2 regions of the Streptomyces sp. NPDC048254 genome follow, and region 2 is predicted to be linked to the other one. Evidence: riboswitches for the same ligand, from Rfam matches in the RefSeq annotation. Region 2 holds a riboswitch; the other holds the start of a gene.
The links. Region 2 has a riboswitch for ZMP and ZTP ahead of ACGFZQ_RS37960 (bifunctional 5,10-methylenetetrahydrofolate dehydrogenase/5,10-methenyltetrahydrofolate cyclohydrolase). Riboswitches for the same ligand answer to the same signal wherever they lie in the genome.
Positions count from the first base shown of each region.

Region 1: linked by a shared signal. The riboswitch ahead of ACGFZQ_RS06900 (glycine hydroxymethyltransferase) and the one ahead of ACGFZQ_RS37960 (bifunctional 5,10-methylenetetrahydrofolate dehydrogenase/5,10-methenyltetrahydrofolate cyclohydrolase) in region 2 are both predicted to bind ZMP and ZTP.

Region 1 is NZ_JBICZJ010000002.1:337,871-352,816, forward strand. Features, by position in the region: gene ACGFZQ_RS06805 (ABC transporter substrate-binding protein) at 1-51, shown strand, start outside; gene ACGFZQ_RS06810 (condensation domain-containing protein) at 183-1,595, shown strand; gene ACGFZQ_RS06815 (hypothetical protein) at 1,761-2,006, shown strand; gene ACGFZQ_RS06820 (hypothetical protein) at 2,015-2,380, shown strand; gene ACGFZQ_RS06825 (hypothetical protein) at 2,476-2,778, shown strand; gene ACGFZQ_RS06830 (hypothetical protein) at 3,079-3,423, shown strand; gene ACGFZQ_RS06835 (hypothetical protein) at 3,507-3,797, opposite strand; gene ACGFZQ_RS06840 (hypothetical protein) at 4,018-4,305, opposite strand; gene ACGFZQ_RS06845 (hypothetical protein) at 4,512-4,997, opposite strand; gene ACGFZQ_RS06850 (hypothetical protein) at 5,462-6,112, shown strand; gene ACGFZQ_RS06855 (hypothetical protein) at 6,191-6,466, shown strand; gene ACGFZQ_RS06860 (chaplin) at 6,729-7,349, shown strand; gene ACGFZQ_RS06865 (carboxymuconolactone decarboxylase family protein) at 7,446-7,943, opposite strand; partial or broken gene ACGFZQ_RS06870 (GntR family transcriptional regulator) at 7,990-8,501, shown strand; gene ACGFZQ_RS06875 (DUF3050 domain-containing protein) at 8,531-8,905, shown strand; gene ACGFZQ_RS06880 (DMT family transporter) at 8,886-9,749, opposite strand; gene ACGFZQ_RS06885 (hydrolase) at 9,866-10,807, opposite strand; gene ACGFZQ_RS06890 (hypothetical protein) at 11,132-11,476, shown strand; gene ACGFZQ_RS06895 (glutathionylspermidine synthase family protein) at 11,484-12,680, shown strand; ZMP/ZTP riboswitch at 12,808-12,897, shown strand; gene ACGFZQ_RS06900 (glycine hydroxymethyltransferase) at 12,930-14,390, shown strand; gene trpS (tryptophan--tRNA ligase) at 14,516-14,946, shown strand, end outside.
Region 2 is NZ_JBICZJ010000017.1:192,303-207,248, forward strand. Features, by position in the region: gene ACGFZQ_RS37950 (RNA polymerase sigma factor) at 1-380, shown strand, start outside; gene ACGFZQ_RS37955 (CU044_5270 family protein) at 373-1,350, shown strand; partial or broken gene ACGFZQ_RS37960 (bifunctional 5,10-methylenetetrahydrofolate dehydrogenase/5,10-methenyltetrahydrofolate cyclohydrolase) at 1,351-2,234, opposite strand; ZMP/ZTP riboswitch at 2,261-2,343, opposite strand; gene ACGFZQ_RS37965 (hypothetical protein) at 2,320-2,526, opposite strand; gene ACGFZQ_RS37970 (nuclear transport factor 2 family protein) at 2,514-2,879, opposite strand; gene ACGFZQ_RS37975 (hypothetical protein) at 3,052-3,348, shown strand; gene ACGFZQ_RS37980 (ABC transporter ATP-binding protein) at 3,434-5,305, opposite strand; gene ACGFZQ_RS37985 (S-(hydroxymethyl)mycothiol dehydrogenase) at 5,431-6,519, shown strand; gene ACGFZQ_RS37990 (MBL fold metallo-hydrolase) at 6,519-7,148, shown strand; gene ACGFZQ_RS37995 (hypothetical protein) at 7,173-7,700, opposite strand; gene ACGFZQ_RS38000 (SDR family NAD(P)-dependent oxidoreductase) at 7,751-8,572, shown strand; gene ACGFZQ_RS38005 (pyridoxal phosphate-dependent decarboxylase family protein) at 8,558-9,952, opposite strand; gene ACGFZQ_RS38010 (L,D-transpeptidase family protein) at 10,094-10,789, shown strand; gene ACGFZQ_RS38015 (Gfo/Idh/MocA family protein) at 10,819-12,021, opposite strand; gene ACGFZQ_RS38020 (ROK family protein) at 12,163-13,311, shown strand; gene ACGFZQ_RS38025 (hypothetical protein) at 13,453-13,641, shown strand; gene ACGFZQ_RS38030 (S1 family peptidase) at 13,722-14,946, opposite strand, start outside.

The DNA.
Region 1 (14,946 bases), on a different contig from region 2:
AAGAAGTGGGTGGACGGTCACCCCTCGGTGTGGAAGGAGTGGCTGTCCTGAGCAACACCGGTTGATCGCTTCGCCGTTCGAGGTGTCACACGTCCCGCTGAAAAGCGGACGACACAGCGGTCATCGCTCGCGCACGGCTCCGCCTTGATCAAGCTGGTGTCTTCTGTGAAGGAGACGCCATCGTGCGAATTTCTGACATTCAGCGCTGCGAGGTCCGGCCCGGACGGCTAGTCGAGTGGACGTTCAGCCCGGCGACCGTCGCGGCCGCGACAGCGCTCCCGCCGGATCCGCGGCCGCCGGCGTACATCCAGGAGTCGCACATCAGAACGGCGCGGGCGGTGCGCGAGGACGGGTTGTTCGTACCGACCTGGCTCGGCACGGCGTTCGACCTGCCGGGCCGGGCCGATCTCGACGCGCTGGAAGAGGCGTTGCGCGGCTGGACGTTGCGTCACGAGACGCTGCGCAGCGGCTTCCGGTTGGTCGGCGACGACATGCACCGGTTCACGCTCGACGCCGACGACGTGACGCTGCACCGCGAGGAGGTCGGCGACTTCGCCGACGCGGAGGTGCTGGCCCGGTATCTGCAGGACCGATTCGACGTCGCGGCGGACGCGCTCGGCTGGCCGAACCTCATCTACGCGGCGGTCGTCCGTGACGACTCCACCAGCGTGTACATGGCCTTCGACCACACCAATGTCGACGCCTACTCCCTCCAGCTCACCTCGAACGAGATCCACGGGCTGTACACGTCGGGCGTCACGGGGCGGCCCACCACCGGTACGCCGGTGGGGAGTTACGTCGACTTCTGCCGGCACGAGCGGGCGAACGCGGACGGGATCGACGACACCCACGCGATCGTCGGACGCTGGCGGGAGTTCATCGCCCGGTGCGACGGGAGGCTTCCGGAGTTCCCCGTAGACCTCGGTCTGCGACCCGGTGGCGCGCTGCCCGCCCAGAAGCTGATGTGCGAGCCGCTCGTCGACGCCGACACCGCCGCCGCGTTCGAGGCGCACTGCCGGCCCTACGGCGGCAGCCTGGTGGGCATCTTGGCCGCGACCAGTCTGATCGTCCACGAACTCGGCGGGCAGCCGGTCTACCGTACGGTCGTGCCGTTCCACACCCGACTGAAGTCCGAATGGTCGGACTCCGTGGGCTGGTACGTCGGCGGCGCACCGATCGAGGTGCCCGCGGCACGGGACTTCGACGGCGCGCTCGCCACGGTCCGCGCCGAACTGCGGGCCAACCGGTCGCTGGCGCGCATTCCGCTGGCCCGCGTACTGCGGCTGCTCGGCGCGGACTTCCGTCCGACCTCGCCCGACATGTACTCGATCGTCTCGTACGTGGACGCCCGCCCCACCCCCGGCTCGGCCGGCTGGACCGAGCAGAAGACGTACGGGCTGATCCGGGTGTCGTACGGCGACCAGGTGTGTGCCTGGGTCAGCCGGCTGCACGAGGGGCTCTGGTTCGCCTGCCGTTACCCGGACACCGAGGTCGCCTACAAGAACGTGCGGCGGTATGCCGAGCGACTGCGGGACCTGATTGCCTCCGTGCCGGCGGATGAACACATGCGAACCACGCAGCCGGAATTCCTCTGACTCAACTTCCCTTTGATACGACCGTATTGGTATCGGCGGCGTTATGCGGCGAACGGCAACTCATGGCCCCATTGGGTGCGGTAAGTCGCATGCGGCTACTGCTAGTGTTTGCGTGGTCACGCTAGGCAATCGTTCTCGATGTACAGAAAGAGAATCGAGGTTTCCATGCGCAAGCTTCAGAAGGTCGTGTTCGCGGCGGTGGCGGCGGCCGGCGGCCTGTCTGCCCTCGGTGCCGGCACCGCTGTCGCCGACAGCGGCGCCAACGGGCTGCAGGTGTCCGACCTCTACCGCCCCTACCAGGAGTGCAGTCCGCAGACGGTCGCCGAAAACGATGTCCCGATCGGCGTGCTCGGTCTCGCCGGCACCACGGACACCACCTGCGGTCAGTACAACACCGCTTTCACAGGGTGAGCTTGACCATGTTCGACAGGAAGAAGATCGCGGCTCTCTCGGTGCTCGTCGGCGGCCTCGTCGTGGCCGGTGCCGGCGTCACCCAGGCGTATGCCGGAGCGGACCCGGGGGCCTGCACCCAGGACGTCCTGGGCAACCTCTCCTGCACCCAGCGGTTCAAGGGCGAGGTCCCCGAAGGTGAGATCCCGCCCCACCAGGACACCTGTCAGACGGTGCAGCCCCTGACGGTGCCTGCCGTCCTGGGCAACGGGAGGGCGCGGCTGGGGCCCGAGGTGACCTGTTCCCCCGAGACGTGGGGGTCGACCGGCACCCGCGAGGACCGGCATGCGGGGCACTGGCGGGCGACGACGCGACGCGCGGACGACGCGACATGAGCGAGTTAGATCCTGAATGACTACGAAATGTGTGTATATGCTCACATTGCGTAGTCGAGCCGGGCTGTCCTGCCCGGATAAGAAAGGGTCAAATCATGCGTAAGTTTCAGCGTGCCGCGGTCGTAGCGGCGGCGGTTGCCGGCCTGTCCTTCGTCGGTGCCGGGGCCAGCTTCGCCGCCGGTGGCGAGGACGCGGGCCAGGGCGTCACCGCCGTGGCCAACTCGTCGGCCAACGCCGTTGCCGTCGGCAGCAGCGGTTACTACGGCCCGCAGGCGCAGCCGCAGGGTCAGCCGGAGGACCAGAAGTCCGGGCCTGAGCAGGGTCCCGAGCAGGGTCCCGAGCAGGGCCCCGAGCAGGGTCCCGAGGGTTACGGCCAGCAGGGCGGCGAGGGCGAGTAACGGCGTACCGAGGGCTCGTCCTCTCGGCGCCGTCACGAACGCTTCGGCCTCCTTCGGAAGCCTGAGGAACATCGCACGAATTCCGGGGTCCGTTCAGCGGGTTCGCTGAGTGACACCCCGTGGCGAAGGCAGCCCGGACGCACCGCTCCCTCGGGGCATGCGTCCGGGCTGCCGCCATCCTGTCGTCGGCAGCGGTCGGCACCGCGGCCAGGCGCAGGATGCTCTGTTTCGACCTTCTCGGGCCTGGACGCACGCCGGTGACGGCACGCGGCCGGGCCTCTTTTGCAAAGGAAGCAGCACATGTTCACTCGGCAGAAGATTGCCACCGTCACGGGGCTCGTCGGGAGTCTCGCAGCGATCTGCGTCGGCGCCGGACACGCGTACGCGGACGGACACTCGAGCGACTGCAAGACCAATGCGCAGGGTGACACCGTCTGCATTCGCAAGTCGGAGGTCCACACCGACAAGGACGGCACGCACATCATCAGGCAGACGCAGGACTGCTCGACGACCGACCGGCCGAGCGCGGTGTATCCGGAGGACGGCCTGCTGGGCAGCGGATCCACGGACGCCGGGCCCGTTGTGGACTGCTCCAACACGGCGGAGCTGCCCAAGGGCTTCGAGAAGCCGCACATCGCGTTCTGAGCGCCGTTGAGGCGTCCCTGAGCGCCATGGACAAAGCCCGGTGCCCCGGCCGTCGGCCGGGGCACCGGGCTTTGTCGTTCGCCTTACTTGCCGAAGCTGTTGTTGCAGCCCATGTCCGAGCCGAGGTGGCTCTGCTGCGCACCCGCGTTGCCCTCGCCGTTCAGCAGGTTGCCGCCCAGGCCGTTGGCGATGCCGACCTCGCCGAGGATGTCGACGTTGCTGTCGTGCGACGTACAGGTGCTGCTCTGCCGGATGTCGAAGCTGTCGCCTCCCTTCCTGCCCCCGCCCTGGTCGGCGTGGGCGGCGCCGGCACCGAGGAGCGCGAGGCTCCCGAACGCGGCGAAGAGGACGGCAGCGGTACGTACCTTGTGCATTTCATCTCCGGTGAGGTGAGGTAGAGGCGATCCGGGAAAGATCGGCATCCGTTGACCTGAAGGTTGATACGAAATAACCGAGATATTCCAGCGGCGCGCCGAAAGCGAGCAATTTTCGCCGACTTGGAGGTCTTCCGGCGCACACAAATGGTCCCGGCGCGGGCTTGAAGCCCGGCACCGGGACCATTGGTCAACCGACGTCTCCGCGCCGATCAGATTTTCAGAATGCGCTGTTGTTGCAGCCCATGGTGGAGCCGATGTCGGTGGCCTGGGCGCCCGGGTTGCCTTCGCCGTTCAGGGCGTTGCCGAGGACGCCGTTGAGCAGGCCGACCTCGCCGAGGACGTCCACGTTCAGGTCGTGGGACTTGCAGTGGGAGCTCTGCTGGATGTTGAACTTGTCACCGTGCTCGCCGCCCTTACCGCCCTGGTCGGCGTGGGCCGTGCCGCCGACGAGTCCGATGCTGCCGATCGCGGCGACCAGGACGGCAACGTTGCGAAGCTTACGCATGTCATCTCCGGGGAGTGAGTGGGTGCGATCTGTGGGAGATCGACTTATTACAGTTACGGGAGATTAGTACGAAATACGCCAAAGATGGCAACGACGCGCCGTTTTTGCGATCACAAAGCGAAAGCACCCGAAAGCCGTATCGCGTCGGTACGGGCCCGTCGGTCGCGATTCTCGGCAACTCCCTTTCGCACACCGACGTTTGGCCGTCATCCCTGGCGCGCGTTGGCGAGCGAGTTCGACTGGCTGTTGGCCTGGGAGCAGTCGACGCCGCGGGTCTGGGAGGCGGCGAGCAGGGCGACCGGGACGTTCGCGTCGAGCAGGGACTGCGGGCTGCACTCCTGGGACGGACGGAACATGTTGGTCTGGCTCACCGGGGCGGCCTGTCCCTGCGCCGGCTGCGGGGCCGGCGGCGAAAGCTGCGGGTTGATCTGCGGGTTCAGCTGCGGGTTGATCTGCGGGGCGACCTCGGTGCCACGCTGCGGGGGCGCCTGCTGCTGGGTCGGCGAACCGTAGGACTGCGCGGTCGCCTGAGCGGAGGAGAGCGAGGCGGCCTGGGCGTCCGGCTGTGAAACGGGAGGCGGCACAGCCCCGTTGTAGGCGGCGGGAGTGGCGGCGGAGCTTGGGGCGGCGCCGACGGCGGTGAGACCCCCGGCTGCTGCGACGACGAGCGCGACCCTACGAAGCTTGCGCATGGAATTCTCGGCCCTTCATTGACCTGTGCACGGAATCTGATGAAATGCTGATGAGGCAGCGCAGTTGTCGCTGTTCCTGCTGCCCTGTGCGGCTGCGGTGACCCATCGTTCCTGCCCCGTGGGGAACGAGGCGCGCGCAGACCCAGAAACGGTCGCCGGGGCGTGGTCACCCATTTGCCGCAGGGTGTGCGGATAGTGAAGTCCGGCCCATTGGACGGCAAATGGGTGACGGGCTTTTGGATGCCGTGACCGCAGCCGGACAACTCTCGTTCCGACGAGGAGAAGGCAGCGACCGTGGACCTGAAGAGGGTGAGGCAATCGCTGTCGGCTCCGAAGGCGAAGTCCGCGTGCTTATCGGAACTGCCGCTGCCGGTGGTGCGGTACGAGTATCACACCGAGTGCACGTGTGACCGCGCTGAATGCAATGGACTTCCCTATTCAGGTATCGAAGGGCCGAGGGTTTCATGCGCAAGCTTCACAAGGCCGCGCTCTTTGCAGTGGCGGCCAGCGGTCTGTCCGCGCTCGGCGGCGGCGTCAGTCATGCCGCTCCCATGGGACAAGGCAGTGCCGCCCCGGCGCCGGCTCCCGAGCAGTTCGCTCCCCAGGCGGCCCCGGCACCCGTTCCCCAGCCGGTTCCGCAGGCCGCGCCCGCGCCCGCGCCGCAGCCAACCGGTTACGCCTCCAGCACGGCCACCTCGCAGGGAGTCGCACAGGCCGCCGCGACGCCGTACCCGCAGCAGGCCGCCCCGCAGTACCAGCAGCAGGCCCCTCCTCCGTACCAGCAGCAGGCCGCGCCGCAGTACCCGCAGCAGGCCGCACCGCAGCAACCGGTCCAGGCCGCCCCCGCGCAGCCGGCCCAGGTGGTGCCCCAGGTCATGCCCCAGGTCATGCCGCAGGTCGCCCCCCAGCTGGCCGTACCCCAGGCACCCCAGGCCTTCGGCGCGCAGGGCCCGGCGATCGTCGCCCCGCAGGTGAACCCCCAGATCAATCCGCAGGTGAACCCGCTGCTCAGCCCGCAGCTCGGGTCACCGGGCGTGCCGCAGCTCTCCCCGGTCGGTCTCGGACAGGTCGCGGCACCTCCCGTCGGCCAGCTGGGGCTTCCCCGACTCGGCTGACGGCCGCCGCGCCGGCGGACATCCGCACTTCCCGCTCGATCTCTTGCAGATTCCATCCGCTCGACCAATGGAGAACCCATGCGCACGTTCCAGAAGGCAGTCCTCGTGGGCGCCATGCTCGGCAGTGTCGGCTCCCTCGGCGGCACCACCGCCTTCGCCCACGACGACCTGGGCCGCGACCTCGACATCACGCAGGCCACCGAGTGCCGTTCGCACGACATGAACATCGAGGTGATCGGCAGCGTCGGCGCGATCACCGGTCTGGCGGGCAACCTGCTGAACGGCGAGGGCAACCCGGGTGCGCAGCAGAACCACCTCGGTTCGGACATGGGCTGCAACAACCAGGCGCTCTGACCCCTCCGCGGCTGCTCGCCCGGCCCTGGCCGCGTACCCCGCCGTCGTGCGCGCATCCGCTGCCCGAAGCGAACCATGGCGCAGCCGAACGCCGGCGGGGTGCCGGATACCGGCCAAATGGTCGAAAAGCCACTACTTCTTTCGTTCTGCTTGGATTTCGCCGCTCGCGGGTGAGAGCCCGCGACGTGTCTGGAAGGGCAGGGAACCCATGAAACGGGCTACCCGAAACAGTGTGATCGCCTTCGCTGTCGCGTCTGGTGCGATGGCGGTCGCGGGCCCGGCGTGGGCCGACTCCGCCGCGGACGGTTCCGCGTCCGGCTCGCCCGGGCTGGTCTCCGGCAACGACATCCAGTTGCCGGTGAACATCCCGGTGAACGTGTGCGGGAACACCGTCGACGTGATCGGGCTGCTCAACCCCGCGATGGGCAACCGCTGCGCCAACGAGGGGGGCAAGGCCAAGGAGAAGGAAGGGGCCACGGCCGTCGGCAGCGCTCACGACTCGCCGAGTGTCCTCTCCGGCAACGGCATCCAGCTTCCGGTCGATGTTCCCCTGAACGTCATCGGCAACAGCGTGAACGCGGTGGGTATCGGCAATCCCGTCTTCGGCAACGAGTCCGTCGACACACCGGTCGACCACCCCGACGGGCCCGGCCCGTCCACGCCTCCCGCGCCACCCGTCCGCCACCAGCCGTCACACCCGGTCAAGGCGCACCCGGCGCCGAAGCCGCCCGCCACCGTCGTCCGGCAGCGGACGACCGGCACACTCGCGCACACCGGAACCGGCAACCCCTGGGCGCCGGCCGCCGCGAGCCTGGCCTCGCTGGCGGCCGGAGTGGTGCTGTACCGGCGCTTCCGCCCGGCGGCGGTCAGCCACGTGAGGTGATCCCGGCCGCCCCGTCCGACGGAGCCAGGCGGCGATCTCCCGGACCGCCGCCACGGCCCACTGCCGGAGCCCCGGCCCGGCAGGTGCCGGCCTTGCTCACGCGTGCTGCCCCGGCGTGTAGTGCCCCGGCACCAGACGGCAGGTCACCCCGAACCGGTTCCACGCGTTGATCACCGTGATCGCGGCGATCAGCTGCGCCAGCTCCGCCTCCTCGAAGTGCTTGGCGGCCCGCTCGTAGACGTCGTCCGGCACGAAGCCTTCCGTGAGGACCGTGACCGCCTCCGTCAGGCCCAGCGCCGCCAGCTCCTTCTCGGTGTAGAAGTGCTCGGACTCCTCCCAGGCACTGAGCTGGATGATCCGCTCGACGCTCTCGCCCTGCGCCAGCGCGTCCTTGCTGTGCATGTCCACGCAGAGCGCACAGCGGTTGAGCTGCGAGGCCCGGATCTTCACCAGCTCCAGGAGCTTCGGGTCGAGGCCCTTCCGGGCGGCGGTGTCCAGCCGGACCATCGCCCGGTACACGTCGGGCACCAGCTCCGACCAGGGCAGACGGGGGGAGTGTTCGGGTGCGTACTCGGTCGGGTGTTCTGTGGTCATATCTCGACCCTAGGAGCCAGGCAGCCCAGGAGTATGGTCCATTTCCATGGGGAGAACATGGGCCACTCTGAGCGTCGACCTCCATCTGGAACCGGCCGGTCCGGGCCTGTGCCGGGGCCTGACCGACGCCCTGCGCGAAGCCGTCCGCGGCGGCCGGCTGGTCCCCGGCACCCGGCTGCCGTCGTCCCGTTCCCTCGCCGTGGATCTGGGCATCGCCCGCAACACCGTCGCCGACGCCTACGCCGACCTGGTCGCCGAGGGCTGGCTCACCGCCCGCCAGGGCTCCGGCACCCGCGTCGCCAGGGAGCCGACGCCCTCGCCGCCGGGACGGCATGGAGCGGCGCCCGTCACCGGTACGACTGCTCACCACCCCGCCTACGACCTGCGCGCCGGCCACCCCGACGTCTCCGCCTTCCCGCGCGCCGAGTGGCTCAGGGCGGCCCGCCGCGCCCTCACCACCGCCCCGAGCGAGGCCTTCGGCTACGGCGATCCGCGCGGCCGCGTCGAACTGCGCTCGCCGCCTAACTCGCCCGTGCCCGGGGGGTGCGCGCCGACCCTTCGTCGCGCTCCTCGCCGAGGGCCACGACGTGCCGGCGGCCCTGCGGGTGGCCCAGGTCCCGGCCCCCGCCGCCGAGTTCGTACGCACCACCTTCGGCATCATCGCCGACCGCCCGCCGCACTGCCGGGCCGCCGCCTTCGCCTTCTCCCGCGAGGACCTGATCCCGGACATGTTCGACCAGGTCATCAAGGAGGAGGGCACCGACCGCTTCCCGCTCTTCCGGGACTACCTCGCCCGCCATATCGAGGTCGACGGCGAGGAGCACACCCCCATGGCCCTCCAGACGGTCGCCGACCTGTGCGGAACCGACGAACGGCGCTGGGACGAGGCAGTCGAGACCGTCGTCGTCGCCCTGGAGGCCAGGACCCGCCTGTGGGACGGGATCACGGACGCGCTGGGCTGACGGGCTCGGGCGCCCCGGGGCCCGTGTCCTGCGCCCCGGGCGCCTCCCCGAACCGGGCCAGTGCCAGCGCCCCCGCCACGGCCACCGTGAAACCGAGCACCCCGAGCCAGGCGAGCCCCTCCCGGGTCCGGTCCCCGAGCCACACCACGCCGATGGCCGCCGGGCCGATCGTCTCGCCGATCACCATCCCGGCCGTCGCCGTGGTCACCGAGCCGCGCTGGAGCGCCGAGGTCAGCAGCAGGAAGGCGCCACCGCCGCCGACGAGCAGCGCGTAGGTCGCCGGGTTGGTGAGCAGCCCGCCCGGCCACAGGGTGTCGATGAGCCGCACCGACACCTCCACCACCCCGAACCCGAACCCCGCCCCGAGGCCCAGCAGCAGCGCCCGCCAGCGCCCCGACAGCCGCCCGCCGACGAGCCCGAGCAGCAGCACGCCCACCGCGGTCGCGAGCATCGCGTACTTCAGCGCGTCGGACCCGGCCCGGTCGCCCTCAGGACCCGACGCCAGCCCCAGCATCGCGAGCCCCGCGCACACCACCCCCACCGCGCCCCACTCCAGCCCGCTCAGCCGCACCCGCAGCAGCCGGGCCGCGACCACCGCGGTCACCGCGAGGCTCGACGCCAGCGCGGCGCTCACCGCGTAGATGGGGAGCGACCGCAGCGCCAGGATCTGGAACACGAAACCCAGCCCGTCCAGCCCCAGTCCGGCGAGGTACCGCCACTGCCGCACGGCCCGCAGCAGCAGCGCGGCCTCCCCGCCCGCACCGTCACCGGCCGCCCGCGCGGCCATCGCCTGCAAGACGGTCGCCGTACCGAAGCAGATCGCGGCCGCGAGCGCACACACCATTCCAAAGAGCACAAAGGGACTGTAGGGGCTCCGGGTGAGAGGAGCGGACGGTGATCGTGAGGAAAGCGGGAAGCGGGCCCGGGACGCACCCCGGACCCGCTCCCTCCCCTTGTGGGTCAGTTGGCGCCGGCCAGCCAGGCGGTGGCGTTGAGGGCGAGGGCGGCGTTGGTGGCGCCGCTGTCGTTCCAGCCGTCGTACAGCGTGTTGCCGGACTGGCCGGTGCCGTCGTCGATCGGGGAGCTGTCGCCCCAGAACGCGACCCGGCCGCTGCCGAAGGCGGACGTCAGGAAGAAGGCGCCGGTGTTGCCCGAGTAGCCGCTGCGGTACACCAGCCCCTTGACGGCGGAGTTGTCGGAGGGCTTGAGGGTCGCCGTGGTCCCGTCGGCGATCAGGCTCTTGGTGACGGTGCCGAAGCCGCCGTGCAGCACCGGGTCGCTGCTGTCGCTGATGGCCTTCGGGTACCCGGAGCCGACGTCCAGCGAGTCGATCGAGAAACCGAACGGGTCGGTCGAGTCGACGCTGTTGTTCGTCATCAGGTCGTTGAGGATCTCGACCGCGTCGTAGCCGTCGCTGTTGCGGTCGGCCCCGGTGTGGTCGGAGATCATGAACAGACCCCCGCCGGCCTTCACGAAGTTCATGATCGCCGTCTTCTCGGCGGTGGTGAACTTGGTGTTGGGCTCGGGCAGCACCAGCGCGTCGAACTTCGACAGGTCGGTCGTCGACGAACCGCCGTACGTGAGCGCACTGGTCGCGGTCTTCAGGCTGTAGTCACCGGTCTTCTGCAGGGCGACGCCCCATGACGACAGCGCGCCGGTCCAGTCCTTGTCGGAGGACGGGGAGGAGTCCTGGGAGAGCGGGTCGGGCTTGCTGGTGGAGATGATCCAGTCCGCGTTGCCCGCCTCCTCGGCGTGGCCGTCGTCGAACAGGACGCGGTAGGTGGTGGCGGCGTGGGCGGGGGCGGCCGCGGTGCCGACCTGGAGCGCGGCTCCCGCGGTGAGCAGGCCGAGCACGGTCAGGGCCGTGGTGAGTTTGTGGCGCGAGGCGGCGAAGCCGGGCATCTGTCATTCCTCCGTCGGTGGGGGGTGCGAGGGGGATGGCGGTGCGGGTGCTGCGGGGTGCTGCGGGGTGGGCGTCTTCGCGCGTAGAGTTCGAAGTTGATCGTTCACCTACGAACAGCTGGACGGTACCCGTGGTGCGCGGCGCGGCGGCAGGATCTCCGGCGGCTTCACATGATTTTCTTACCTGGACATGACAAGTCGGAGCGGGCTGGATTCGCTCGTCTGAGCGGGCCGGATCCGCTCGTCTAAGCTGTCGCCGGACACCCGGCCGACGATCACTCAACCGCCGTCGGCCCACCGCACACCACACGGGGGCACACGAACATGGCTGACGCACGCCGGCAACTCCGCTCGGGCACGGTGATCCTCGGCGGTATGGGCCTCCTGGCCGCCGCCCTCACCGCCTGCTCCTCCGACCCCGACAAGCGCTGCGTCGACCGCAACAGCTACACCGCCGCCAAGGGCTACCAGGTCGTCTCCGACAAGAACTGCACCTCCACCAAGGCCGCCGTCAACGGCGCCTACTACTACGGCGGCAAGAAGAAGAGCGGCTGGGTCAGCGGCGGCTCGTTCAGCAAGCCGGCCAAGGGCTCCGGCAGTTCGTCGAGCGGCGGCCACAGCGTCCACCGCGGCGGCTTCGGCAGCGGCCACGGCAGCTCCGGCGGCTGACCGCACGATGCACCGCCGTACCACGGAACCCCGCCCCGACTGGCAGCGGACCGTCGAGGAACAGGGCCTGATCTACCCCCTCACCCGCCACCCGGACGGCACCCTGCGCCCGTACTGGGACGAGACCGCCTACTACGTCTTCACCCTCGACGAGGTGGAGGCGCTGGAGGAGGCGGTCGAGGAACTGCACGCCATGTGCCTGGCGGCGGCCGGCCACATCGTCGCGCAGGATCGTTTCGCCGAGCTGGGCATCACCGACCCCCGCATCCGCGCCGCCGTCACCGAGGCCTGGCACCGCCGCGCCGAACTCCCGTCCCTCTACGGCCGCTTCGACCTCCGCTACGACGGCACGGGCCCGGCGAAACTCCTGGAGTACAACGCCGACACCCCCACCTCCCTGGTGGAGGCGGCCTCGGCCCAGTGGTTCTGGATGGAGGACCGCTTCCCGGGCGCCGACCAGTGGAACAGCCTCCACGAACGCCTCGTCGCCGCCTGGCAGCGGCAGGCCCGGCTGCTCCCGCCGGGCATCCCCCTGCACTTCGCGCACTCCTCCGCCGACGAACTCGGCGAGGACCTGATGACGGTCGCCTACCTGAAGGAGACCGCCGAGCAGGCGGGCCTGGACACCGACTGGATCTCCATGGAGGAGATCGGCTGGGACACCCTCTCCGGCCGCTTCGTCGACAACCGGCTCCGGTTCATCCGCAGCTGCTTCAAGCTCTACCCGTGGGAATGGCTCACGACCGACGCCTTCGCCGCCCACGTCCTCGACACCCTGGACAACGGCGGCGGCACGGGCACCACCATGTGGATAGAGCCGGCCTGGAAGATGCTGCTGAGCAACAAGGCGCTGCTGGCGATCCTCTGGGAGCTGTACCCGGGGCACCCGAACCTGCTGCCGGCGTACGTGGACGGCCCGAGGGAACTGGCCCGGACGACGGGTTACGTCAGCAAGCCGCTGCTGGGGCGGGAGGGCGCGGGCGTCCTCGTCCACCCGCCGGGCGCGGGGACCGTCGTACGCGAAGAGCCGTGCTGCTACCAGGAGCTGGCGCCCCTGCCTTCGTTCGACGGCAACCATGTGGTGCTCGGCGCGTGGGTGGTGGGCGAGGAGGCGGCGGGACTGGGCATCAGGGAGTCGCAGGGCCTGGTGACGGACGACTACGCCCGCTTCCTGCCCCACGTGATCCTGCCGCCCGCCGCCTGACCCGGCCGGGCGGCCACGGCGCCTGCCGGTGGGTCCGGCGGCCGTGGCGGTCGGCCGGGCAGGTGTGCCGCCCCCGCCCGACTGGTGGACGCCACGGCCCTCGGCTCCGGCGTGCCCGGTAGTCTGACCAGCGGGCCGTGACTGGCGCGCTGGGATGGGACCGACCATCGGGGAGCGGCCCGTGTCCGATCGAGTGCCGTGCGCCTGGGCCGAACCGTGAACGCCGAACGCCATGTCCGGAGGTCCCGAATGTCCGAGCCCCGTTCCACCGAGCCCCTCTCCACCGAGTCCACCGCGTACCGCGCGGCCCTCGACGTGATCCGTGCCGTCGAGCCGCGCGTCGCCGACGCCATCGGCCAGGAGGTCCACGACCAGCGCGAGATGCTCAAGCTGATCGCCTCCGAGAACTACGCCTCGCCGGCCACCCTGCTCGCGATGGGCAACTGGTTCAGCGACAAGTACGCCGAGGGCACCGTCGGCCGCCGCTTCTACGCCGGCTGCCGCAACGTGGACACGGTCGAGGCGCTCGCCGCCGAGCACGCCCGCGAGCTGTTCGGCGCCCGCCACGCCTACGTCCAGCCGCACTCCGGCATCGACGCCAACCTGGTCGCCTTCTGGGCCGTACTCGCCGACCGCGTCGAGGTCCCCTTCCTCCAGAAGACCGGCGCCCGCCAGGTCAACGACCTCTCCGAGGCCGACTGGGCCGAGCTGCGGCAGGCCTTCGGCAACCAGCGGATGCTCGGCATGTCCCTGGACGCGGGCGGCCACCTCACCCACGGCTTCCGCCCGAACATCTCCGGCAAGATGTTCGACCAGCGCTCCTACGGCACCGACCCGGCGACCGGCCTGATCGACTACGACGCGCTGCGCGCCCAGGCCCGCGACTTCAAGCCGCTGATCCTCGTGGCCGGCTACTCCGCGTACCCCCGGCTGGTGAACTTCCGGATCATGCGGGAGATCGCCGACGAGGTCGGCGCGACCCTCATGGTCGACATGGCGCACTTCGCGGGCCTGGTCGCCGGCAAGGTCCTGACCGGCGACTTCGACCCGGTCCCGCACGCCCAGATCGTCACCACCACCACCCACAAGTCGCTGCGTGGCCCGCGCGGCGGCATGGTCCTGTGCGACGACTCGCTGAAGGACCAGGTCGACCGCGGCTGCCCGATGGTCCTCGGCGGCCCGCTCCCGCACGTCATGGCCGCCAAGGCCGTCGCCCTCGCCGAGGCCCGGCAGCCCTCCTTCCAGGACTACGCCCAGCGGATCGTCGACAACTCCCGCGCGCTGGCCGACGGCCTGATGCGCCGGGGCGCCACCCTCGTCACCGGCGGCACGGACAACCACCTCAACCTGATCGACGTCGAGTCGTCCTACGGCCTCACCGGCCGCCAGGCCGAGTCCGCCCTCCTCGACTCCGGCATCGTCACCAACCGCAACGCGATCCCGGCCGACCCGAACGGCGCCTGGTACACCTCCGGCATCCGCATCGGCACCCCGGCCCTGACCACGCGCGGCCTGGGCACGGCCGAGATGGACGAGGTCGCGGCCCTGATCGACCGGGTCCTGACGGCGACGGAGCCGGGCACGACGAAGTCGGGCGCGCCGAGCAAGGCCTCCCACGTCCTGGACGAGAAGGTGTCGACGGAGATCGCCCAGCGCGCGACGGACCTGGTGGCGGGCTTCCCGCTGTACCCGGAGATCGACCTGGGCTGATCAGCGCCCCGTCAGGGGCGCGGGGAACTGCGCGACCAGCCACAACGGCGCCGCAGTTCCCCGCGCACCGCAAGCACTCTCCAGGGCGACCGTTTCTCCCGTCACCCTCTGAGAGAATGGTGGACATGGCCTCTGATCGACCCCGCGTGCTCTCCGGCATCCAGCCCACCGCCGGCTCGTTCCACCTCGGCAACTACCTCGGCGCCGTCCGCCAGTGGGTGGCCCTCCAGGAGTCCCACGACGCCTTCTACATGGTCGTGGACCTGCACGCGATCACGGTCCCGCAGGACCCCGCCGACCTGCGCGCCAACACCCGCCTCGCCGCCGCGCAACTGCTCGCCGCCGGCCTGGACCCGGACCGCTGCACCCTCTTCGTGCAGAGCCATGTCCCCGAGCACGCCCAGCTCGCCTGGGTCATGAACTGCCTCACCGGTTTCGGCGAGGCCAGCCGGATGACCCAGTTCAAGGACAAGGCGGCCAAGCAGGGCGCGGACCGCGCCAGCGTCGGCCTGTTCACGTACCCGATCCTCCAGGTCGCCGACATCCTGCTCTACCA
Region 2 (14,946 bases):
CGCTGCCCTGGCTGTACGGCGTGGCGCGCAACTGCCTCGCCAACGCGGTACGCGGATACGGGCGCCGGCGCCGGCTGGTGGACCGGCTGGGCAACGACGAGACCGCGCACGGACGGGGGACCGTGGCAGGCCCGGACACCGACCGGCCCGGCTCCTGGGTGCACGAGGCGCTGGGCCGGCTCTCCCCGGCCGACCAGGAGGTGCTGCGGCTGACCGCGTGGGAGGAACTCGGCGTCGACGAGGTCGCGGTCGCCCTGGGCTGCGGCAGCCGGGCGGCGGCGATGCGGCTGCACCGCGCCCGGCGCCGGCTCAGAGCCGAGATCGACCGACTGCGACCCCCTGCCGCCGAGGCTCTCCCCGAGGAACACCGCCATGGCTGACGATCTCGACCTGCTGCGCGCCGCCGACCCCGTGCCCGCCGACGCCCCCCACTTCGGCGACGGCCCCCTGGACCACACCGCCGAACGGCACCTCGCCCGGTTGCTGCACGGCGCCCCTCACCCCAGGCGCCGGACCCGGCCGCGACTGGTGTGGTCGCTCGCCGCGGCCCTCGTCGCCGTGGCCACCGTCCTGACCGTGCTGCTCGGCGGTCCCGCCGGCACTCCGGCGGTCGCCGCACCCCGGCCGCTGGCCGTCCGCGTCCACTCCACCCCGGTGCCCCTCGCCGAGGTCGCGAAACTGGCCGCCGTGGCGGCCCAGGACGGCTCCCCGGCGCTGCTTCAGGGCACCCATGTGCAGTCCTGGAGCCTCGGCATGAGCGACGGCAGGCCGCCGGTCACGCTGCCCGAGGAGCGGGTGGTGCGCTGGGCCGCGGACGGCAGCCACACCGAGGTGGTCGTGGCGACCGACCCGGCCCACCCCGGCCGCCCGGTCCTGACCGACGACGGTGACCGGTCGCGGCTGGTCGAGGACGGCCATGTGCTCAGCCGGCGCACCTTCCCCCCGATGTGGGGGGACGCCCCGCCGCTCGCCACACCCCCGCACGACCCGGTGAAACTGCGCACCTACCTGACCGAGCTGATCTACAGCCACACCCTCACCACGTCGGAACTCCTGGACGCCACCGGCGAGTTGCTCGACAACTGGACGCTCGGCGCGCGGGAGTCGGCGGCCCTGGCCGATCTCCTCGCCGACGCCGAGGGGCTGCGCCCGGCCGGCCAGGTCACCGACCGGCTCGGCCGCACCGGGCAGGCGTACGTCCACGACGACGCCTCGGGCGCCCGGCGAATGCTGATCCTGGACCCGGCCACCGGTGCCGTACTCGGCCTGGAGACCACGTTCACCCGGGACGACCCCGAGTACGGGGTGCGGGCCGGTGACGTCATGGACTACAGCGCCTGGATGCGCTGATCACACCGCGAGCTGCCGGGCCGCCGCGGTCACCGTCTGCTCCAGCAGCACGGCGATGGTCATCGGGCCGACCCCGCCCGGCACCGGCGTGATCAGCGAGGCCCGTTCGATCGCGGTGTCGAAGTCGACGTCACCGACGTTCCCCTCGTTGTAGCCCGCGTCGAGCACGACCGCCCCCGGCTTGATGTCCTGGCCCCGGATCAGCCGGGGGCGGCCGACGGCGGCGACCACGATGTCGGCCTCGCGCACGGCCGCCGAGAGGTCGGCGGTGCGGGAGTGGCAGTAGGTGACGGTGGCGTCACGGGCGAGCAGCAGCATGCCGGCCGGCTTGCCCAGGATCGCGCTGCGGCCGACGACCACCGCCCTCCCCCACGCTCGGCTTCGCTCGCGCGGGGGGACCCCCATCCGGCCGGATCCACGTCGTACGCGTCGAGCAGGCGCAGGATGCCGCCGGGCGTGCAGGAGACGAAGCCCGGCAGGCCGAAGCTCATCGTCGCGAACGACGCGAAGGTCACGCCGTCCACGTCCTTCTCCGGCGCGATCGCCTCGAACGCGGCCCGCTCGTCGATGTGTTCGCCGACCGGGTGCTGGAGCAGGATGCCGTGCACCGTCGGGTCGGCGGACAACGCCCGCAGGGTGCCGACGAGTTCCTCGGTGGTCGTGGTGGCGGGCAGCGCCACGTGCCGGGCGGCGATACCCGCCTTGCGGCTGCGGTTCTGCTTCATCCGGACGTAGGTGACGGAGGCCGGGTCCTCGCCGACCAGCACCGTCGCCAGGCACGGCGTGGTGCCGGTGCGTGCGGTGAACTCGGCGGCCCGCTGTGCGGTCTGCTCGACGATCCGGCGGGCGACGGCGGTTCCGTCCATGAGACGGGCAGGGGTCATGCGGCACGCTCCTGAGCTGGTTCGACCTTGATCGCCCAGGCGCACGGCATCGACAGTGCGGGCCGCTCCCCGGTGGGGCTCCACCTCAGCGCCAGTCACGGCCCGCGCCCAGGGTAACCGAGGCGCTCAGCGTTTCCCACGGCGGTGCCGCCCGCAGGGCCGTCCGCAGCAGTACGACGGACGCGCGCGGAGGCGTGCGGCGGCTGTGCCCCAGTCCGGCCCGTGCCGAGAAGGTCCAGGTCAGCCGCGCGCTGACCTGGACCCTCGCGGTCCTTCCGGCTACTCGTCCCATGCCTGGATCATGATCTGGTCGGCGATCTTGCCGTCGCGCAGCGTGATCATCGACTCGGCGAGCACCCGGACGCCGTCCTCGTACTCGCAGGACTCGCTGTAGGCGGCCTTGTCGCCCTGCACGATGCACTGGTCCAGCTTGTGCGTCATGTCCCGGCTGTAGACGTCGTCCAGCATCGCGGCTATGTCCCTGCGGCCGTGCAGGACCTTGGGGTGGCTGGGCTGGGCGGTGCGGTCGACGATGCGGATCTCCGCGTCGTCCGTGTAGAGCGCCAGCAGGGAGTTCCCCGTGTTTCCCTCCACGGCCCGGCGCAGTGTCTCGGTGTCGAACGTGGAGCCTGTAGCGGTGCCCATGGTGACCTCCTGCGGGAGCCCGCGGCCCGATGCGGAGCGGGCCGCGAGAGCCCCACCTTCGAGCGTCCTCCGCCCCGCCGGGCTCGGCAAGCGCAGGCCGGGCGCTCCGCCTGACGGGTGAGGGGGACCGGCCGCCCGTGTCCGCCCGCACGTCCGGGCCGTTGCTGGAGACATGATCTCAGCACGACGTATCGTCGCCGCCGTCGGCCTCGCGGTCGGGGTCACCGGCCTCGCCGCGCCGCTGGCGAACGCGGCCGCCGCGGACGCGCAGCATCCCGGGAAGCTCAGCCCGCTCGGCGTGCTCGACTCGCTGGCCAGCAGTGACATCCCGGCGGAGTACAAGGACGAGATCCCCAAGGTCTCGGAGCAGCTGCAGGGACTGAACGGACTCCACAAGCTGGGTGAACTGCACCAGCTCACCGACCTGGCCGCGCCCGCCATGGGGCTGGTGCCGGGCATCGAGTCCTGACCCCCGGCAACACCCCCGAGGGCCGTCCCGGAAAGGGGCGGCCCTCCGCCGTACCCCGGCGGCTCGGCGGCCGGGTACCGGGTGCTCAGTGCTCGGCGGCCAGGAACTGCGTCGCCGCCAGCTCCGCGTAGAGCGGGTCCGCCGCCACCAGCTCCCGGTGCGTGCCCACCGCACGGACCTGGCCCGCGTCCATCACCACGATCCGGTCGGCCATCGTCACCGTCGACAACCGGTGCGCGACCACCAGCACCGTCGTCGTCCGCGCCACATCGGCGACCGTGTCCCTGAGCGCCGCCTCGTTCACCGCGTCCAGCTGCGAGGTCGCCTCGTCCAGGAGCAGCAGCCGGGGCCGGCGCAGCAACGCCCGCGCGATCGCCACCCGTTGCCGCTCCCCGCCGGACAGCTTGGTCCCGCGGTGCCCGACCAGCGTCTCCAGGCCCTGCGGCAGCCGCGCCACCAGACCGTCCAGCCGCGTCGTCTTCAGCACCCGCGTCACCGCGTCCTCGTCCGCCTCCGCATTGCCGAGGAGCAGGTTGTCCTTGAGCGACCCCGACAGCACGGGCGCGTCCTGCTCGACGTATCCGATGGCCGAGCGCAGCAGGGGCAGGTCCCAGTCGGCGAGCGGGCGGCCGTCGAGGGTGATCGTGCCGGACTCAGGGTCGTAGAACCGCTCGATCAGCGAGAAGACGGTGGTCTTGCCCGCGCCGGACGGGCCGACGAACGCCGTCATGCCCCGGGCGGGTATCGCGAAGCTCACTCCGTGATGGACGTACGGCAGGTCGTCGGCGTAGCGGAAGCGTACATCGGTGAAGGTGACGGCGGCCGGTTCGGCGCCGGCGGACGGCAACTCGGCGGGCGCGGACGGGGGTTCGGCGGGCAGCCGGAGCGCCTCCTGGATGCGGGCGAGCGCGCCGGCACCCGTCTGGTACTGCGTGACCGCGCCGACGACCTGCTGGATCGGCGACATCAGATAGAAGACGTACAGGAGGAAGGCCACCAGGGTGCCGATGCCGATCGCGCCGGTCGCCACCCTCGCCCCGCCCACCGCGAGGACCGTGATGAACGCCAGCTGCATCGCGAGCCCCGCCGTGTTGCCCGCCGCGGCCGACCACTTGGCGGCCCGCACGCTCTGCCGCCAGGACTCCTCGGCGGCCTCGTGCAGCGCGCGCTCCTCGCGGGGCTCGGCGCCCGAGGCCTTCACGGTGCGCAGCGCGCCCAGCACCCGCTCCAGCGAGGCCCCCATCACCCCGACCGCGTCCTGTGCCCGCCGGCTGGCCCGGTTGATGCGCGGCACGATCGCGCCCAGCACCATGCCCGCCCCGGCGATCACCGCGAGGGTGACACCCAGCAGCACGGGGTCGACCACGCCCATCATCACCACGGTGGCGACCAGGGTGAGCCCGCCGGTGCCGAGTGCGACCAGCGAGTCCGTGGTGACCTCGCGCAGCAGGGTGGTGTCCGAGGTGATCCGCGCCATCAGGTCACCGGGTTCGGTGCGGTCCACGGCGGTGATCCGCAGCCGCAGCAGGTACGACGACAGGGTGCGCCGTGCCCCGAGCACCACCGACTCGGCGGTGCGCCGCAGCACATACGAACCCAGGGCGCCGACCACGGTGTTGGTGACCACCAGACCCGCCATCGCGAGGAGCTTCCCGCCGATGGAACGGTCGTGGGACAGGTCCTCGATCAACCCCCGGGCCACCAGCGGCAGCAGCAGCCCGGTCGCCCCGGTCAGCAGCGAGAGCACCGCACCCGCCAACAGGGCCCAGCGGTGCGGCCGTACATAGGAGAGGAGCAGCCGGAACGTGGACGGACCGGTCCGGTCTCCCGTCCGTCCCGGCGGAACTGCGTCTGCGGTGGTCACGGTGCTCCTCGTCCGGGCGGTGGGCGGCGCACCAAGGCTACGTCGGGCCGCCCCGCCATACGGCGGCACTCCTTTCCCCGACCCCGGTCGCATTACCCCTGTGGGGTATCCGCCCCGGAAAGATCCGCGACGATCGACGTGCTCCGTGCCGTTACCGATCGGTCGCGCGTAGGGTCGGAAGACAGGCACGTCAGCACAGCGACGAAAGGGTCAGGTCCATGGCGCAGGAAGTACGCGGCGTGATCGCACCGGGCAAGGACGAGCCGGTGCGGGTCGAGACGATCGTGGTGCCGGACCCGGGGCCGGGCGAAGCCGTCGTACAGGTACAGGCCTGCGGGGTCTGTCACACCGACCTGCACTACAAGCAGGGCGGAATCAACGACGAGTTCCCGTTCCTGCTCGGTCACGAGGCCGCCGGAGTGGTGGAGTCGGTCGGCGAGGGTGTCACGGACGTGGCGCCCGGGGACTTCGTGATCCTCAACTGGCGTGCCGTGTGCGGGAACTGCCGGGCCTGTCTGCGCGGCCGCCCCTGGTACTGCTTCAACACCCACAACGCCAAGCAGAGGATGACCCTCGCCTCGACCGGACAGGAGCTGTCCCCGGCGCTGGGTATCGGAGCGTTCGCCGAGAAGACGCTGGTCGCCGCCGGACAGTGCACCAAGGTCGACCCGGCCGTCTCCCCGGCGGTCGCCGGACTGCTCGGCTGCGGGGTGATGGCCGGCATCGGCGCCGCCATCAACACGGGCAACGTCGGCCGGGGCGACTCGGTCGCCGTGATCGGCTGCGGCGGGGTCGGCGACGCGGCGATCGCCGGGTCCCGGCTGGCGGGCGCCGCGAAGATCATCGCCGTCGACATCGACGACCGGAAGCTGGAGACGGCGCGCACCCTGGGCGCCACCCACACGGTCAACTCGCGCTCCGGCGACCCGGTCGAGGCGATCCGCGAGCTGACCGGCGGCTTCGGCGCCGACGTCGTCATCGAGGCGGTCGGCCGCCCGGAGACCTACCGGCAGGCCTTCTACGCCCGCGACCTCGCCGGCACGGTGGTGCTCGTCGGCGTACCGACCCCCGAGATGAAGCTCGAACTGCCGCTCCTCGACGTCTTCGGCCGCGGTGGCGCGCTCAAGTCCAGCTGGTACGGCGACTGCCTGCCCAGCCGGGACTTCCCCATGCTGATCGACCTGCACCTCCAGGGCCGGCTGCCGCTGGACGCCTTCGTCACCGAGACCATCCAGCTCGACGAGGTGGAGAAGGCGTTCGACCGGATGCACCAGGGCGACGTGCTGCGTTCGGTGGTGGTGCTCTGATGACCACCCGCATCGAACGCCTCGTCACCTCCGGGCAGTTCACCCTCGACGGCGGCACCTGGGACGTCGAGAACAACGTGTGGATCATCGGCGACGAACGCGAAGTGATCGTCATCGACGCCGCCCACGATGCCCAGGCCATCGCCGAGGCGGTCGACGACCGTGTGCTGAAGGCGATCGTGTGCACCCACGCCCACAACGATCACATCGACGCCGCGCCCGCCCTCGCGGACCTCACCGGCGCCAAGATCTGGCTGCACCCCGACGACCTGCCGCTGTGGAAGCTCACCCACCCCGACCGCGAGCCCGACAACCATCTGACCGACGGGCTCGTCATCGAGGCGGCCGGCGCCGACCTGACCGTGCTGCACACACCCGGCCACGCGCCCGGCGCCGTCTGCCTCCACGAGCCCGGCCTGGCCGTCGTCTTCACCGGTGACACCCTCTTCCAGGGCGGACCCGGCGCGACCGGACGGTCGTACTCCCACTTCCCGACGATCATCGACTCCATCCGGGACAGGCTGCTCACCCTCCCTCCGGAGACGAAGGTCCTGACCGGCCACGGCGACCCGACCACCATCGGCGCCGAGGCCCCCCATCTGGAGGAGTGGATCACCCGCGGCCACTGACGTGAGGACAGCCGGCGGGGGCCGTCAGGCCTCCGCCAACGGCAGGCGTCCCGAGTGACCGGGCGGCAGCGCCAGGTCCTCGCGGACGGCCACGTAGAAGTCGTCGCGGCCGTCGCGCTGCCGCTCCAGCAGAATCCGCCACGCCTCGGGATCCCGCCGCTCCTCCCGCAGGAACCGCTCCATCGCCATGACCGCGAGCACCCACTCCTGGCCCTTCGCGACCACCGCGGGGCTGCCCAGCATGATGAGCTTCTCGCCGTACGGATCACGGGCCAACTGGGCCGCGGCCAGCAGGGGTTCGGCCTCCTGCGGGGAGAGCGGGTGGGGATGCGGGTCGTTGCCCAGATGGGCGGCCACCCGGTAGTCGACGGAGACGGTCTTCTTCAACGCCTGCGCCCACTCCGCGTACACGGTCAGCCGGCGCTCGTCCCAGCGCGCCTCCTGTTCCCGCCGGAACCGCACCCGGTCACCCCGCACCACGGCGAGATAAGAACCGAGCGCGCCGATCACGACGCCTATGAGGGCGGGGAGTTGCTGCAAGAACGCGGACATGCCCGCACGCTATCTGTCCTGTTGATCCTTCCGCCCGTACGGTCGTTGCCATGACCGGACTCAATCGCTTTGCGGGACACGGGGTTCTCGTCACGGGCGCCGCCCGCGGCATCGGCGCGGCCGTCGCCCGGCGGCTGGCCGAGGAGGGCGCACGGGTGCTGGCTACCGACCGGGACCTGTCCGAGGCCGAGCGGACGGCGGCCGCGCTGCGCGAACTGGGGCTGGCCGTCGAGGCGTTCGGCTGTGACGTGGCCGACCGGGACTCCGTGGCGGCCGCCGTCGACCGGGCCGTCGGCTCCTTCGGCGGACTCGACGTGCTGGTGAACTGCGCCGCGCACTGCACCCCGGACGTCCCGCTCTTCGAGGACCAGCCGGACGACGGCTGGGACCTCGACCTGGACATCACCCTCACCGGCGTGCACCGCTGCTGCCGGGCCGCCCTGCCGCACCTGGCCGCCTCCGGCCGGGGCGCCGTCGTCACCATCGGCTCGGTCAACGCGGGGGCCGACTTCGGCAACCACGCCTACAGCGCCGCCAAGGCCGGCCTCGGCTCGCTGACCCGCACCCTCGCCGGGCACGCGGCCGCGCGCGGGGTCCGGGTGAACCTGGTGGAGCCGGGCACGGTCCGCACCTCGGCGTGGGCGGGACGCGAGGACGAACTCGACGCCCTCCGGCCGCTCTACCCGCTCGGCCGGGTCGGCGAGCCGGCGGATGTCGCCGCGGCCGTCGCCTTCCTCGCCTCCCGCGACGCCGCCTGGATCACCGGCACCACCCTCCGCGTCGACGGCGGCCTCACCGCCGTCCACAGCGGTTTCCACGCGGCGCTGCGGCCGCACCGGGAGGCCCGGCATGCGCCGTCACAGGGCCGTTGACGCGGCCGCGACCGCGGCCAGCACCCGCCGGGTGTCGTCCTCGGTGGTCCGCCAGTTGCTGAACGCGGCCCGCAGCGCGGGCACCCCGCCGAACACCGTCGGGGTGAGGAACGTCTCCCCGGACGCGGCCAGCGCCCGGGCCAGGGCGTCCACCCGCTCCTGCGTGGGGTTCTCGGCGAGGGTGAAACAGACCACGTTGAGCCGGACCGGGGCCAGCAGGCGCAGGTCCGGGAGGGCGTCGATGCCCGCGCCGAGGCGCCTGGCCTCGGCGACGTTGCGCTCGACGATCTCGCGGTACCCGGCACGGCCGTACGCCGTCAGGGAGAACCAGGCCGGCAGCGCCCGCAGCCGGCGGGAGGTCTCCGGGGTCAGGTGCAGGAAGTCCGGTTCGCCGGTGGGCGGACCCAGATAGGGGGACTCGTTGTGGAAGACGGCCACCTGGAGGTCGCTGCGCCGGGTGAACTGCACGGCCGCGTCGTAGGGGACGTTCAGCCACTTGTGCAGGTCCACACAGACCGAGTCGGCCGCGTCCAGACCGGCGACCAGCGGGGCGTGCGCGGGGGAGAGGGCGGCGAAGGCGCCGAACGCGGCGTCGACGTGCAGCCAGAAGTCGTGACGCTCCTTGAGCGCGGCGATCGCCCGCAGGTCGTCGAAGTCGACGGTGTTCACCGTGCCGGCGTTGGCGACGACGATCGCCGGCCGCCCGTCCAGCGCGGCCAGCGCCGCGTCGAGCGCGGTCACGTCCACCGCCTCCCGGTTGCCGGGCAGCAGCGGCACCGGCCGCAGCCGGTCCCGCCCGATGCCGAGCACCGACAGCGCCTTGCCGACGCTGGAGTGCGGACTGCCGGAGAGCACGTCGACCGGACCGAGGGCGGCCGAACCCGCCCGGGAGACGTCCACCCCGAGCCGCTCGCCGAGCCATTCCCGGGCGATCGCCAGACCGACCGTGTTGGACATCGTCGCCCCGGTCACGAACGCCCCGCCGTGCGCCTCACCGAGCCCGAACAGTTCGGCCAGCCAGGCCACCGTCTCGCGCTCCAGGGCGGCACCCCAGGAGCCGACGGCCCCGGCCGCGTTCTGGTCGTAGGCCGAGGTCAGCCAGTCGCCGGTCAGGGAGGCGGGCGTCACACCGCCCGTGACGAAACCGAGGTAGCGTGGGCCGGCCGAGGCGGACAGACCCGGCGCCCACCGCTCGGTGAACCGGGCCAGCGCGCCCTCCCCGCCCTCCCCCCGCTCGGGCAGCGCCGCCCGCGCGGGTACGGGGCCGAGCGCGGCCACCGGCCGCTCGCCCAGCCCGGCCAGCGCACGCGCGGCCACGTCACGGGCCGACCGCAGAAGTCCGGGGAACCGGGCGAGATCGTCGGCAAGCATGCGGTGCATGGACGGCAGCCTAGGCCGCCCGCGCCCACGACGCCGAAGTTAACCGTTTCGTCACAGCCTGGCCGGTGCTACAACCAATGCCCTCGATCGGCCGGTCTAGGTCCACGAGATCTGAGGACACAGGAAGGAGACAGACTTCACATGGGGGACATACGCAGACGAGGTGCCGTCGTACTCGGCGTCACCGGACTCGTGGCGCCGCTCACGCTCGCGCTCACCTCGGCTCCGGCGCAGGCCGCGAGCTGTACCACGCAGGCGGGGCCGTACCAGAAGCAGGTGGAGAAGTTCCTCGGCCGGCCGGTGGACGGCAAGCAGTCCGCCGCCGACTGCAAGGCGATCAAGGCCTTCCAGGACAAGCACGGCATCACGCCCGACATCGGCTACGCCGGCCCCGTCACCTGGGGCGTGATGGACCTGATGAACAAGCAGAAGGCCGTCGGCGACAAGCCGAACAAGGACGGCAAGTGCCCCACCAACAAGGGGCGCATCGCCTGTGTCAACCTCACGCTCCAGCTGAGCTGGGTCCAGGACGGCAACAAGCTGGTCTACGGCCCGGTGCCGGTCCGTACCGGCCGCAACGGGTACGAGACCCGGACCGGTCTGAAGAAGATCTACTGGCGTGACATCGACCACGTCTCGTCCGTGTACAACGTGCCGATGCCCTACAGCCAGTTCTTCGACGGCGGCCAGGCCTTCCACTCGGTGGGTCTCAGCATGTGGAACCCGCCGGGCTCGCACGGCTGCGTCAACATGACCACCAAGGACGCCAAGAAGTACTGGTCCCTGCTGAAGAACGGCGACGACGTCTACGTGTACGGCCGCAAGCCGGGCACCTGACGGCGCCCGGCCCCGGCCGGCGCCCCGGCTCAGCTTTCCGGGGCGTCCCCGAAGTCCGGGATCTCCAACCTGGCCCCGCCCTGCCGCGCGGACTCGTGCGCGATGATGCCCGGCAGGGTGTAGCGGGCGGCGACCCACGCGTTGACCGTCGGCATGGCGCGGGTGCTGACGGCTGTCACGAAGTCGTCGACCAGGAAGTGGTGGCTGCCCTCGTGCCCGTTGTGCAGCGTGTCGAACTCCCGCGGCAGCCGCGCCCGGTCGTGCACCGGCGCCGACCCGGAGGTGAAGGCCGCCCGCAGCTCCGGCGCGATGTGCTGGAGCGAGGGATCGTCGGGCGACATGGTGGGCTTGGGCTCGAGGAGCTCGCTGATGTCCTGCACGCCCTTCTTGTCCTGCCACAGCGCCACCGTCGCCAGCTGCTCCATGCTGGCCTCGGTCCCGAAGAACCGGAAGCGCGATTCGCGGATGTGCGACGGATATCCCACCCGCCGGAACTCGTTCGTCCGGAACGACCCGCCGCCCGCGACCTCGAACAGCGCGGTGGCGTTGGACACGTCGTTGCCGAACTGGCTGACGTCCTTGTCGAAGACGCCGTCGCCGCGGTCGTCCACCACCCCGATCGCCGACACGCTCACCGCGTGCGTCTGCCAGGCGCCGAGCACCCCGCCCACCGCGTGCGTCGGATACAGCAGCGGGGGATAGCTGGCGGTCGCCTTCCAGTTCTCGCCGCCGCTGTAGCGGTACGCGTCGTAGAAGCCCAGGTCCATGTCGTGGACGTAGTCGCCCTCGGCGTAGAACAGCCGCCCGAAGGCGCCCTCGGCGATCTGGTTGCGGGCGTGCACGGTCGCCGGGTTGTACTGGCTGGTCTCACCCATCATGTACGTCAGGCCGGTCGCCTTGACCGCGTCGATGATCGCCGCGATCTCCTCGGCGGTGATCGCCATGGGGACCGCCGAGTACACGTGCTTGCCGGCGTTCAGGCCCGCCAGGACCAGCGGGCCGTGCGTCCAGCGCTGGGTGAAGATCGCGACCGCGTCGACGTCCGCCGACTCCAGCATCGCCTCGTACGACGGGAAGGTCCCCGCCAGGCTCTGGGCGGCGGCGAGCCGCTCCGCCCGCTCGGGCAGCAGGTCGGTGACGTACACGTCACCGACGCCGGGATGGGCCTGGAACAGGGTGGCGAACTGGCCGGAGAACTGGCCGGCGCCGACGATGCCGAGTGAGAAAGTCATGGTGGTTACTTTTGCTTCGGAAGAATCTCGCCGTCAAGGGGCGGACAGAAGTAGGAACGACGTCAGAAGGGCGCTTCTGCGGCGCACCCGGCGCACGATAGGGTGGCCGAGTTACTTCAGTTCCGAAAGGAAAGGGGTGCCGTGTCCGACTGGCTGCCGCTGAGCCCCGCGGAGCGCTCCGTGGCGATCGAGGTGCTCGTGCACGGCCCGCTCTCGCGCACCGAGCTGGCCCGCCGGCTGAACCTCTCCCAGGGCAGCCTCACCCGCCTCACCAAGCCGCTCATCGAGTCCGGGCTGCTCGTCGAGGCCCCCTGGGCGGGCGCCCCCGCGGAAGCCCGCCAGGGCCGCCCCTCCCAGCCGCTGGACGTGGTCGCCGACTCCCGCTGCTTCCTCGGCTTCAAGGTCACCGACGAGACCGTGTACGGCGTCGTCACCACCCTGCGCAGCGACATCGTCGCCCGCCTCGACCGCCCGCTCACCAGCCACGACCCGGAGGAGGTCGCCGACCTGCTGGCCAGGATGGCCGCGGAGCTGGCCGCCCGGCACCCCGCCGTCGCGGGCATCGGCATCGGCGTCGGCGGGTTCGTGCGCAAGCACGCGGTGGTCGGCGAGTCGCCGTACCTGCGCTGGCGTGACGTCCCGCTGGCCGAGCTGGTGCGGCGGCGCACCGGGCTGCCGGTCGTGGTGGAGAACGACGTGGCCGCCCTGGTCGAGGCCGAGACCTGGTTCGGCGCCGGCCGGGGACTCGACCGGTTCGTCGTCCTGACCATCGGCGCCGGTATCGGCTACGGGCTGGTGCTCGGCGGCCGGCGGGTGCCGTACGCCGAGGAGGACCGGGGCTTCGGCCGGCACTGGATCATCGACCCGCAGGGCCCGCTGACCCCGCAGGGCGAGCGCGGCAGCGCCGTGTCGCTGCTCACCATCCCCAGCATCCGCTACCAGATCCGGGCCGCAACCGGCCACGACGCGTCCTACGGGGAGATCCTCGCCCGCGCCGCGAAGGGCGAGCCGATGGCCGCGCGGGTGATCGGCGAGGCAGGCCGGGCGCTGGGCACCCTGCTCGCGCACATCGCCAACTTCGCCATGCCGCAGAAGATCCTGCTCGCCGGGGAAGGGGTCGGCCTGATGGAGGTGGCCGGGGACACGGTGCGGGACACCGTCCGCGCCCACCGGCATCCGCTCGCGGCGCCGATCGGCCTGGAGACCAAGGTCTCCGACTTCCACGACTGGGCGCGCGGGGCGGCCGTGCTGGCGATCCAGGTGCTGGTGCTCGGCGGGGACGGGCGTTGAACTGCCGTTTCCGCCCGGACGTCCGCCGCCGCGCCGTGGCGAACTCCCGCTTCTCCCCGACTCATTGACGTGATGATTAACACGGTCCGTTATGTCCGTATCGGTCGTACTTACTCACGGCGCCTTCACGTCGACCGGCATATGCTTCACACCATGTCCACCAGTGTTGAAGCCGTCACCGAGCGATCGGCCGACGAGGTCAACGAGGAGATCCGGGCCTTGTGGCTCCGGTCGGGCGGGACACTGAGCACCGAGCAGCGCGAGGAATACCGGCGGCTCGTCCTCGAATGGGCGGCCGCGTCCCCGCACCAGCCGGACCAGGCGGCCTGACCGCCCGTCCCGGGCACCCGTCGGGACGGGTGCCCTTCTCGTAGACCCGTGGGTCCTTCCACAGCCCCCGGTCCCCGCCGTCAGCCCCAAGTAGCCGAGTAGTAGCGCTGGTACGCCTTGCGGTCCTGCTCCGCCCGGAAGTAGCGGGTCGCGACCAGGGCGACCAGGCTGCCCCCGATCACCAGCAGCCCCGGGCCGACATTACGGGTGTCCGTCAGCCGGGCGACCAGACTGGTGTCGTCCGAGGCGACCGGCGCCGCCGAACCCGGCGAGGCCGCGCTCGGCGCGATGGCACTGTGGGTCGCCGCCGCCGACGGCGCCGGCGAGGCACCCTGGCCCCCGGCCGCGTTCTGCGTCGCCCCGATCAACTGCACGTTCAGCGCCGCCATCGCGCGGGTCACCGGCTGGAAGAACGTCACCCCGCCCGTGGTGCAGTCACCGCTGCCGCCCGAGGTCACGCCCAGCGCGATGCCCTCCGAGAACAACGGACCGCCGCTGTCGCCCGGTTCGGCGCACACGTTCGTCTGGATGAGCCCGGTGACCGTGCCCTCCGGATAGTTGACGGTGGCGTTGAGGGCGGTCACCGTGCCGTCGTGCAGCCCGCTGGTGGAGCCGCTGCGGAACACCTTCTGCCCGACCGTCGGATCGGCCGCCCCCGTGATCCGCACGCCCTGGCCGTTGCCGATGGCGACCACGTCGGCGTTGTCACCGGCCTTCCCGCCGGCGTACTGGATCAGCGAGAAGTCGTTGCCCGGGAACTGCGTGTTGATCGTGGTGCCCACCTGCTGGTTGTTGCCCTCGCCCTCGTCGAACCAGATGGTGTCGGCCGGTCCGCAGTGACCGGCGGTGAGAATGAAGTCGGTCGTTCCGTTGGTGACGTTGAACCCCGCCGAACAGCGGCCGCCCGTCGACAGGATCGGCTGCGCCCCGTTGAGCCGGGTGGTGAACGTGCCCTCCGAGCGCTGCATCTGCACAAAGGTGCCGATGCCCGCGGCGACCCGGCTCAGGTCCGACCAGTTCGAGGCGGAGACCGTGCTGTCGGCCTCCACCATCACCCGGTTGGTCCGGTAGTCCACCGCCCACGCGGTGCCGGCCACCCGCGGCGCCCCACGAAGCGTGGCGGTGGCCGCCTTCAGCTCGTTCATGCTGTGCGACACCATCTTGGGCTCGGCGCCCGCCTGCTTCACCATCGTCGCGGCCCGCTCGTCGGTCACCGCGACCACCGGCTTGCCGTCGGCGCCGATCCAACTGCCCGCCGTACGGGCCGTACCGAGCTTGGCCACCAGTGCGGCGCCGGTGTCACCG